Regions from separate parts of the Castellaniella sp. UC4447_H14 genome, predicted to be linked through region 2. Evidence: riboswitches for the same ligand, from Rfam matches in the RefSeq annotation. Region 2 holds a riboswitch; the other holds the start of a gene.
What was found. A riboswitch is a leader RNA that binds a small molecule or an ion and turns the genes downstream of it on or off. The one in region 2 is predicted to bind thiamine pyrophosphate.
Positions count from the first base shown of each region.

Region 1: another riboswitch for thiamine pyrophosphate. It lies ahead of ACVCMJ_RS14785 (TorF family putative porin); the one in region 2 lies ahead of ACVCMJ_RS04515 (purine-cytosine permease family protein).

Region 1 covers NZ_CM129666.1:3,065,995-3,071,543, reverse strand. Annotated here, with positions in the region: gene ACVCMJ_RS14790 (MipA/OmpV family protein) at 1-317, shown strand, start outside; gene ACVCMJ_RS14785 (TorF family putative porin) at 326-1,006, opposite strand; TPP riboswitch at 997-1,089, opposite strand; gene ACVCMJ_RS14780 (BON domain-containing protein) at 1,174-1,494, opposite strand; gene ACVCMJ_RS14775 (DUF1328 domain-containing protein) at 1,571-1,732, opposite strand; gene ACVCMJ_RS14770 (hypothetical protein) at 1,951-2,403, opposite strand; gene ACVCMJ_RS14765 (permease) at 2,560-3,684, shown strand; gene ACVCMJ_RS14760 (CynX/NimT family MFS transporter) at 3,750-4,961, opposite strand; gene ACVCMJ_RS14755 (magnesium transporter) at 5,006-5,549, opposite strand, start outside.
Region 2 covers NZ_CM129666.1:919,726-925,274, forward strand. Annotated here, with positions in the region: gene glpK (glycerol kinase GlpK) at 1-130, shown strand, start outside; gene ACVCMJ_RS04505 (TM2 domain-containing protein) at 199-669, shown strand; gene ACVCMJ_RS04510 (lipoyl protein ligase domain-containing protein) at 677-1,408, shown strand; TPP riboswitch at 1,540-1,632, shown strand; gene ACVCMJ_RS04515 (purine-cytosine permease family protein) at 1,684-2,967, shown strand; gene ACVCMJ_RS04520 (ABC transporter substrate-binding protein) at 2,969-4,144, opposite strand; gene ACVCMJ_RS04525 (ABC transporter ATP-binding protein/permease) at 4,402-5,549, shown strand, end outside.

The DNA.
Region 1 (5,549 bases), 1.1 Mb from region 2:
CCTATCCCTATGCCGCCACCGCCGCGCTCACGCTGACCCCCAGCGTGGCGACCAGTTGGGCCAACCAGAAGTACATGGACAGCTACTTCGGAGTGTCCCCCGATGCCTCAGCGAACTCCGGCGTGGATGCTTACGCGCCGTCGTCGGGGATCAAGGACGTATCGCTGCGCGTCGGGGCGAAGTATGCGGTCACCGACCGCCTCAACCTGACTGGCTCCATTGGCACCAGCCGGATCGTGGGCGAGGCGGCCAACAGCCCCCTCGTCCAGCAAAAGACGCAGATGCGGTCTTCGATCGGAGGCAGCTACGCGTTCTGACCGGGAGCCTAGAACGTGGCGCCCAGCCCTACGATGAAGCGCGTATCCCGCGATCCATCGTCCACCTGATCGCGGTGATTGGCACCGGCGACCGTACCGGAGACGGTGAGGTGCTTCGCAAACGCATAGCTCAGACCCGCGCTGTAGTCAGTCTTGTTGCTCAGGCCTTCTGTCTGGTAGTCCAGGTAGCCTAGCCCCAGATTCAGACTCACGGCCCCTGTGAGCGGATATGAATATGCGAGCTGGTAGTACAGGTTGCCTTCGTTCACATTGGCGAGCATGCCGCGATAGGCCTTGAAGGTGAGCTGACGGTAGCTGAGGCCGACATAGGCTTCGCCATCGTTCCAGGAGCGTTCGTTCGGGTAGAGGTAGTGGATGTAGCCCACGTCCAGCCCGAAGTCCTTGTTGATCTGTGCCTTGTAGCCACCGTAGAGGTCCATCTCTACGCGGGCGTCGCCAAAGTGACCCGTGGAGTTCCAGTTGCCGACGTAAAGGCCGCTGGAAGACGCATAATCCACGCCGCCCTGCACGGCCGGCCGGAATGCCTTGTCGCGCCCGTCCTGGTCCACGCCCCTGCTCTTGTAGAGCGAGACAGTGGAAAGATTGAAGGAAGTGTCCGCGTGAGCAACCGTATTGGCGCCAAAGGCCAAGCTGCCCAGCATGAGAATGCCGAGTGTATGTGCTTTCATGAATGCTTTCCTGCGCGAGGATGATCTCAATCAGGTTCCAAGGGACTATCTCAGCCGCTGATGCGGCACCCCTAGCATGCTTCGGAAGTGAAGCGGGACGGATTGTAGTGCAAAAAAACCCCCGCGGACGCGGGGGTAGGGTCGGACGAAGCCGAGGACGCCGGCGCTCAAGGCACCACGGTGATGTTGTTGCGCACCTCAGTCACGCCCTTCACGGTGCGTGCCAGTTCGGCGGCACGGTTCTTCTCGTGCTGGGACTTGGCAAAGCCCGACAATTGGACGATGCCGCCCTGGATGGTCTTCACATTGATGTCCAACGCCGAAGTATCGGGATCGTTCGCGAGTTTGGCTTTGACCTGCGCGGTCACGACGGAACCATCCACATATTCGCCAACGGATTCCTGCTTGTTGGCCACCGAGCATCCGACCAGGGTGATGGTTGCCAGACCGGCGACCACGGAAAATGCAATTTGACGGGCGATTTTCATAGTGTTTTATCCCTCTCAAAAATGGAATCTGGACAGAACTGGCAGGCAGACCCCCGCCAGCCTGTGCGGTTGCGCGTCAGCCCCTTCGCCGACCGAAGATCAGCGAAATGATGAACAGTATGACGAAGATGACGAACAGAATTTTGGCGATCTCTGCAGCCAAACCCGCAACACCGAAGAAGCCGAAGAAACCGGCGATGAGTGCAATGATGAAAAAGACTACTGCGTAGTACAGCATGGGCTCTCCTCATCGTGATTATCCCTACTGCTACCGGGGCTGCTTTTAAGGTATCATCGCCGCCCTGCGATACGTCGCTCAAGCTGTAACAATTTCGCGCCCGGTTGGCATGCCTCAACGGGTCTATTCACAGGCGTACGGCGGCCCTTCGACAGCTCCGCCGCCCGCCCTGCTTTCACACCAACTGACACGCATGTCACGAAATCACATAAGCGGATTCAATGCCCGTACCGCCCGTGATCGTGGCTTTCGCCATGGCCGTGGCCATGATCGTGCCGGTATTCGGCTCCGTGCCCGCGCTCCGGTCCGCGCTCATGGACCCGCGCATACTCGCCGCGGTGCCCGCGGTAATACGGCACATAACGGTTGACGTACCAGTCATCGCGCACGAAATAAACGGGGCGGCCGCAGGCGCCATACCGCGCGCAGTGCTTGCTCCAGTGTTGGGCATAGCCGGGCGGCACGCGCAAATAGATCGGAGGGGCACCTACGAACTGAGGCGCTGGGGCCACGACCACGGGCTGGGGATAGATCAGTTCAGGGGCAGGCGCTCCGCCGATATTGAGTTGGCCATAGAAGCCGGGCTCGCCGACGCTGATGGACACACCGACCTGGGCTACGGCGGGCACGGACGCTGCGGCGAGCAGAGCCGCCAAAAGGATATTCTTCATCTTTTTCAAAACCTCCAACAGTACATCCGCCCGATAGCGCATCACGGAAACCTCCGATTACCGACGGGCGGAAACGGCCATTCAGTGTAGGCAGTCGTCCACAGTGATATTGCTACGCATGGTATGAGGAATGACCAATCGTAGCGCCGGGACACAATGGGGTTAACATTTCGCCTGCGTTCCACCCCCAGACAATCCGTTGTGACTCATTCCGCCAGCACTCGACACGCCCTGCATCCCGCTTGGGGAATTGCTGTTTTTCTGCTGATCGCACTGATCGGCCTGTTCGCCGTCAAATGGTCGCCCTATTACGACCGCGCCTTCGTGGCCGCCCAAACGCATTCCATCGGCCAGTCGATCCTGGCCGGACCGGGCGGAGAACTGCCGCCCCCTTCTTTCCAGGCCGCACTGGGCTATGCCATGTCCTACGGGGCGGCCATCTGGAAGGCGCTGCTGCTGGGCCTGCTACTGGGCTCCGCGATGCAGGCCCTCCTGCCTGCGGACTGGATCCGGCGCTGGCTCGGCGGCTCGGGCACCGGCAGCATTCTGGCGGGCACCCTGCTGTCCATCCCCAGCATGATGTGCACCTGCTGCTCGGCGCCGGTCGTGAACGGATTGCGGGATTGCCGCGCGGCCCCGGGGAGCACAGCGGCCTACTGGCTGGGCAATACCATGCTGAATCCCGCCACACTCGTGTTCATGGGGTTCGTGCTGGGATGGCACTGGGTCGGGCTCAGGCTCGTCGTGGGGCTCGTCATGGTAGTCGGACTGGGATGGCTGCTCAACCATACGGGCCGGACAGACGGAACCCTCCCTGCCATGTCCGACGAGCCCCCCTGCTCTTCGGCGACAGTCCGGCCGGCGCTGGATGCCGCCCGCGCCCTGCGGCGCTGGGCCCGGGCCTTCACGGGCATGGCGCTGCGCCTGCTGCCGGAATACCTCGTGTTGGTATTGCTGCTGGGCGCCGCCCGCGCCTGGCTTTTCCCGGTGATGGACGGGGGCATGGACAACAGCGCGCTATGGATCGCGGCCGCCGCTGTCGCGGGACTGCTGTTCGTCATCCCCACCGCCGGCGAGGTCCCCATTGTCCAGGGGCTACTTTCGCTCGGCGTGGCCGCAGGACCGGCCGCTGCCCTGCTCGTGACGCTGCCCCCCGTCAGCCTGCCGTCGCTTTTCATGGTGGCCCGCTCATTCCGGTCTCGAGAGTTGGCGATTCTGGTCGCCGGTGTGCTGGCGATGGGTCTGCTGGCGGGCATTCTGGCCATCGGACTCGGGTTCTGAGAACAGGAGCACGACCGGGAGGATGGCGCCCCGGCAGCGTCCCGCCTTGGGTGCCCCGAATCGGATCAGCCGGCCTTGACGTGCAGGGCCCGGCCAGCGCCCAGGCCGCTCAGGCATCCCCCCACGGCAACCGCCGCGAAGAGCCACCCGGATGCGCCGAAATGCCCCGTCCAGCTCTTGATGAGGCCAATCAGCAGAGGCGCCCCGGAGGCCACCAGGTAACCCACCGTCTGGGCCATGCTGGATAGATGGGCCGCGACATGGGAATCGGGAGAGCGCAGCACGATGAGCGTGAGAGCCATGGCAAAGAAGCCCCCTTGGGCGATTCCCTGCACCACCGCCCAGAGCCAGACAGTGCCCAGCGGCGCGAACAACACGCCCACAAGCGACAAGCCGGCCACCAGGCTGAGGCCTACGCTGAGCAGGCGCTGGTCATGGAAGCGGGCGATCAGCGACGGCAGGAGCAGGCTGCCGAGAACATTCATGAAAATGCACACCGACGTGACCAGGCCCGCCTGCGTCCCATCCAGGCCGCGCTCACGCAGAATCGGCGCCAGCCAGCCCGATACACTATAGGCCAGTGAAGACTGCAGCCCCATGAACAGCGTGACCTGCCAAGCCAGCGGGCTGTGCCAAAGACGCCGCATGTCGCCCGCTGAACGCTTGGGACCGGAAGCCGCCGGACGGTGCCGGATCCGCAGGCCCCAGACCGCGGCCACGGCGAGTGGCGGCAACGCCCAGACGGCGACGCCCACCCGCCAGGAATCGCCAAAATGATAGGCCAGCGGCAGCGTCACCGCTGCCGCCAAGGCCGCCCCGCCATTGAGCGCAACGGTGTACAGCGCCGTCATGAGCGCAACGTGCCGGGAAAAATCGCGCTTGACCAAGGCGGGCAGCAGCACGTTGGTCACCGCGATGCAAGCACCCGCCAGCGCCGATCCCAAAAAAAGGCCGGGCAAACCCGGCCAGGCCCGCAGCGCCGTTCCGACGGCCAGCAGCAACAGCGCTCCCAGTACGGTACGTTCGATGCCAAACCGCTGGGCAAACGGTGGCGCAAACGGCGCGAAAGCCCCCAGACACAAGACCGGCAAGGTCGTCAAATAACCGGCCGTGGCGGATGATATCCCGGTCTGCTGAATGATCTCGGGCAGCAGCACGGACAGGGTGGGGAAGATCATCCGCAGGTTCAAGGCCACCAGCATCAGGATGATGGCCAGCCAGAACAGGCCACGACGTGCCGTCGTGGAAGGTGCCACCCGCGATTCGGATCCGGACATGAGCGCGCTCGAAAGAAAAGGGCCTCATTCTACCGAACGCCGTGTCAGAGATGGGCGGAAAGCAGCGTGGCCATCCCGAGAAACACCCCGAACCCGATGACGTCCTGGAACGCGGTTTCGAACGGGCCCGCTGTGGTCGCGGGGTCAAAGCCCATCCTCTTGGAAATGATGGGGAACAAGGTTCCCATGAACGCAGCGGTCACCATCGAGCAGGTCAACGCCACGCCGATGACCACCCCGAACATGAAATGCGTCGACCAGAAGCCGCCGATGGTGCCCAACACGGCGCCGCAGGCGACGGCCATCATCACCGTGGTGAGCACCTCCTTGACCACCGTCGCCATCGCGGCCCTGGTGCTCGTGGTCCCCATGTCGATCTTGCGCACGGTGATGGCAGTGGCCTGCAGCCCGACATTCCCCGATACGGCGGAAATGACCGGCATGAAGGCCGCCAGGAGGATCACCTGCTTGAGAATCGCATCGAACTGATCAATCAGCAAAGCGGCGGCCATTTCGATCACCATCGTGCCAAACAGCCAGGGCAGGCGCGTTTTTGCCGCCTGCACCGGCGACATGGCTTCCATCGCC
Region 2 (5,549 bases):
TGCCGACACCCAGGAGCTGGAATCGCTCTGGCGGGTGGAGCGCCAGTTCGATCCGGTCATGCCGCACGACGAGGCTGCCGACCGACTGGCCGCCTGGGATCACGCCATACGGCAGGCCTGCACCCGCTAAAGCAGCACCGTTCCTTATAGAATGGAGTCACCCACAGTCATCGTCCGCCTCGCGTGCCACGGGACACCATGCTGAAAAACCTGATCCTGATCGTCGCGATCTTCGTCGCCATCTTGCTGGCCCTGACGTTCGGCGAAGCCGTCTTTCACGACATCTTCGCCTGGATCTCCACCCTCACCGGCGTCCTGATTCGCAATTTCAGCGACCTGTTCGCCGTGGTGGGGAACTATCTGCGTGCGCACACCGGCAAGGTCCTGCTCGCCATCGCGCTCACCGTCCCGGCCAGTCTCTGGGTGCTGCGCTCGCGACGCGGCGCGCTCGGCCACCCGGCCACGCAGCGCCGGATAGCGATCATCCTGGCGCTGTTCCTCGGCTGGCTCGGGGTACACCGATTCTATCTGGGCCAGGTCGGCTGGGGAGTCGTGCTGCTGGTGATCGCCTGGATCTTCCTGCCGCTCGCCGCCGTGATCGGGCTGATCGACGCGATCCGCTACCTGTTCATGGACGAAGAAACGTTCGCCGCCACACAGCTTTCCTGATGCGGCGATGGTGACTGCAGAGTCCTGCTCCTACCGCGTCGTTGAATCCCCCGCCGGCCCGGCACGTGGCCCGCTGGCCGATGAGAAGCTGCTGCCGCTGGCCGTCGACGGCGCCGCCGCCTGCATGTGGCAAGCGCCACAAGGGCTGGTCGTGCCACGCACCTATGCAGCGCACCCCGGCTTCGACGCCATCCGGTCCGAGCTGGCCGGCCAGGGCTGGCCCGTCCACGTGCGCCAGTCGGGCGGCGGCGTCGTTCCCCAAGGAACCGGCATTCTGAACATCAGCCTCGCTCAGCGCTTCACCGGTCGCCCGATGGATCATGCCGACGCCTTCTACCGGCATCTCTGCGCCCTGCTCCAGATCAGCCTGCTCACTTTCGGAATCGAAGCGCGCGCTCAGGCCGTGGAGGGTTCGTTTTGCGACGGCCGCTACAACCTGGCCGCCGGCTCTCCGGCCCGCAAGGTCGTGGGCACGGCACAGTTGTGGCGTCACATCCCGGGCCACGACTTCACGCATCAGGTCGCGATCGTGCATGCGATGGTGCTCGCCCAGTGCGATACCGACGAGGCCACCGCGCGGGCCAACCAACTCGAGGCGGCCCTGGGCTCGGGCCGGCGCTACCAGCCGGAAAGCGTAGCGTCGCTGGACCACTGGCTGCCCGACTCCCGCCGCCCCGGATTCTGCTCAGCCCTGGAAGATGAACTGCTGGATCAGCTCCGCACCTGGCCGACGCTGTGACATGTCCGCGGCCAGACGTCCGGCCTTGCGCCGGGCGCAATGCGCCGACGTGGCGCGTCCATGCCACAACGTGCTTGCCGCGCTTGCCGCAGTGCGGAGACACTCCTAAAATCACCGAAGATTTACCATACGAGCATCGCTAGGGGTGCCGCTCGCGCGGCTGAGACAGTCCCTTCGAACCTGATTGAGATCATCCTCGCGCAGGAAAGCAGCTCGCCATGGCGACGCTTGCCGTCGCCGCGCGCCTGCTTCCTGGCTTTTCCGACAGGCGCACCATGAGTCCGTCCGCTTCAATTCCATCATCCGACACCATCCCGGCCGCCGAGCGCGTCTTTGGCTGGCGCGAACACATGTCCCTCTGGTTCAGCCTTGGTGTGGGCCTGCTCGTCATGCAGGTCGGCGCCTACCTGGTACCGGCACTGGGCACGCGCGAGGCGCTATGGGCCGTCGTCGCAGGGTCCATCGTCGGAGCCGGACTGCTCGCCTGGGTTGCCCGCATCGGATGCGAAAGCGGGTTGTCGAGCGCCGGGCTGATCCACGCGGTCTACGGGCGGCGATTCGCCCACCTGCCGGTCCTGCTCAACGTCATCCAACTGGTCGGCTGGGCTACCTTTGAACTGGTCGTGATGCGCGACGGGACACGCGCCATCAGCCGCCGGGCCTTCGGCATGGATCCAGGCCTGATTCTGCCCACCCTGCTGTGGGGCCTGATCGTCATGGCGCTGCTGCGGGGATCCATGGTGACGCTGGTACGACGCATTGTCAGCCGCGTGGGGCTGCCGCTGGTCATCCTGTCCCTGCTGTGGCTCTCCGCACAATTTGCCCTGAAGCTCGACGCCCAGGGACTGCACACCCTATGGCAGCGCGCCGGGGACGGGAGCATGAATACCTTCCAGGCACTGGACCTGGTGATTGCCATGCCGGTCTCATGGCTTCCGCTGGTAGCGGATTACGCCCGACACGGCAAGAGCGCGAGCGGCGCACTGGGCGGCACCTGGCTGGGTTATGCCATTGCCAACATCTGGTGCTACGCCCTGGGGGTGCTGGTCGTCACCGTAACGGGACCGAACGTGGACATGGTGAGCGCCCTGCTGCTGGCGCAGGGGGGCCTGATCGCGCTGGGCCTGATCCTGGTCGATGAGCTGGACAACACCTACGGCGACCTGTATTCCGGATCCGTCTGCACCCAGAGCCTGTTCGCGTCGATCAGCGTGCGGACCTGGAGCACAATTCTGGCCGCCGTGTCCATCGTTTGCGCGATGGTGCTGCCCATGCACAGCCTGGAGCCGTTCCTGCTGACGCTGAGTTCGGTCTTCGTGCCGCTTTTCGGCGTGATCCTGGGGCGCCTGGGCACGCATTCTGCCTATCTGTCCGGTACTCCTCGGGCGATCCACACCGCTCCGGCCGTGATCTGGGCGCTGGGCATTGCGTGCTATCAGGGGTTGGCCCTATGGGCCCCGCAATACGGCAGCGCCCTGCCCACCCTGCTGCTGACCTTTGTCCTGGGAGCGGCGAGCGCGCGCGTGGGCGCGCGCGCCACCCAGGCCGCACCGCAATGATTCAACCCTTCTCGGGGTCCTTCACCGCCTCGTAGGTGTGGAACTCGACGTTCTGCAGGACGCCATTGACCCGCTCCACGCGACGGATGTAGACGTTCTGGACGATGTCGCGGGTTTTGGGATCGATCAAAACGGGCCCCCGCGGGCTCATCCACTTCATGCCCTTGACGGCCGACATGAAGGCGTCCCCGCTGGCATCGCCGTTGGTTTTTTTCAGGGCCTCGTAGATCAGATTCATGCCATCGTATCCGGCCACCGAGATCATGTTCGGGCGCACCCCCGGATACGCCTTCATATAAGCGGCGACATACGCCTTGTTTTCCGGCGAGTCGTGCGACTGCGCGTAATAGTACGAGGTGATGATCCCCAGCGCGCTGTCGCCGATGGCATCGATCATGTCCTCGGTCGTGATGTCGCCTGTCGCCAGCAACTTGATTCCCGTCTTGTCCAGGCCGCGCTCCTTGTAGCCTTTGGCGAAGGAAATCCCCTGATCACCGTTGGGGATGAACAGGAACAGGGCATCCGGCTTGGCGTCCTTGATTTTCTGCAGGAACGGCGCGAAGTCCGGGCTGGTCAGCGGCGTGTGCAATTCGCCGACGATCTCGCCGCCGGCCTCCGTAAAGGTCTTCTTGAACTGCTTGGCGGCATCATGGCCGGGGCCGTAGTCCGCGACGATGACGTAGACCTTCCTGACGCCGTTTTCCTTGGCCCAGGTGGCCATGGGCGCGGCAACCTGCGGCAGCGTCGTCGAGGTCCGCGTGATGTAGTCGGACTTGGTAGTAATGGCGGAGGTGGCCGCGTTCATCACGACCATGGGCGTGTGGGTCTCCTGGGCCAGCGGTGCCGTCGCAAACGCGCCGGGCGTCAGGCCGAAGCCCGCCAGCACGTCGACCTTGTCATTGATGAGCAGGCCTTGGGCCTCACGCTTGGTGATGGTGGGATTGACGCCGGTATCGTCCTTGACGATCAGCACGACCTTGCGTCCCGCCACCGTATCGCCATGCTGCTGAACGTACAGCTTCACGCCGTTCATCATCTGCTGGCCGGTCGTGGCAAAGGGCCCCGAGAGCGGAACGACGAGCCCGATCTTCAGGTCCTTGGCCTGCGCCAGGCCGGGCGCTACCGCCGCGAAACATACGGCGGCAAGCGCCATTTTCAGCTTCAACATCCGAATCATGTGTAGTCTCCTCTGGGATCCTCTATCCCACCGACTGACTGTAACCCGGGCCGCGCACTGGGAACTGCCGGCGTTCCCGCCGCTGGCCCTGAAAGACCCTAGGAGAATCCCTGACTCAGCGCCTCTGGGCATCGATGGGAAAGTGCGTCAAATCGGAGCGCGGCCGGGCCAAACCTTCCCCACCATGTCGCATCCAACCTACAATGCCTTCGCCCCTGGCTGCATCTGGAACGAACCCTCAAGGAAATCCGATACCCATGGAATGGAAAGTCGCGCTGGCCGAAAGCGGTATGTGGCTCGTCAAAGCCTATGTCCTGACACTTCTGGTCGGGGTCTTCGCCACCTGGGGCCTGGTGCGATTTACACGATGGGGCAATCAGTTCTGGCAATTGACGGCCGCCTATTTTTCTCCGCGCCGAAGCTGGAAGCCGATCGCGGGGCTGGCCTTGATCCTGCTGCTGACGCTGGCCGCCGTGCGCGTGGATGTGCTGTTTTCCAACTGGTACAACACCATGTACAGCGCACTCCAGAAGATGGACGAGGCTGGCTTCTGGGCCGCCATGCTGCTGTTTGCGATCCTCGCCACGGTGCATGTCGTGCGCTCGCTGTTCGACTTCTACGTGGAGCAGGCTTTCGTGGTCCATTGGCGCGAATGGCTGAACGAACGCATGCTTGTGCGCTGGATGGAGCGCCAGGCCTATTACCGTTCCCTGTCGCTCAGCCACCTCGCCGACAACCCGGACCAGCGGATCCAGCAGGACATCACCAATTTTGCGCAGACGTCCATGACGCTGGCTGTGGGGCTCATCAATTCGCTGGTGTCGACCATCGCATTCACCGCGATCCTCTGGAGCCTGTCCGGCCCCATGACGGTACTCGGGTACGAGATTCCGCGGGCCATGGTATTCCTGGTCTTCATCTACGTCTTCATCGCCACCATCCTGGCGATCTGGATCGGGAAGCCACTGATCCTGCTTAACTTCCTGAATGAAAAACTGAACGCCGATTATCGTTATGCGCTGGTCCGCGTGCGCGAATACGCCGAGAGCATTGCCTTCTACCGCGGAGAGCGGGTCGAAGGCAGCACGCTTCGCGGAGTGTTCCGGCAGGTCATCGGCAATGCCTGGGCCATCATCTACCGGTCGCTGAAATTCCTGGGATTCAATTTCGTCGTCACCCAGACGGCGGTCGTCTTCCCTTTCATCATCCAGGCGGCGCGCTTCTTCACCAAGCAGATCAGCCTGGGCGACCTGATCCAGACCGCACAGGCTTTCGGGCAGTTGCAGACCAACCTGTCGTTCTTCCGCAATATTTACGACAGCTTCGCCACCTATCGTGCCACCCTGGACCGCTTGACCGGATTTGATGCGACCATCGATGCCGCCCGGGCCATGACGCTGCCGCC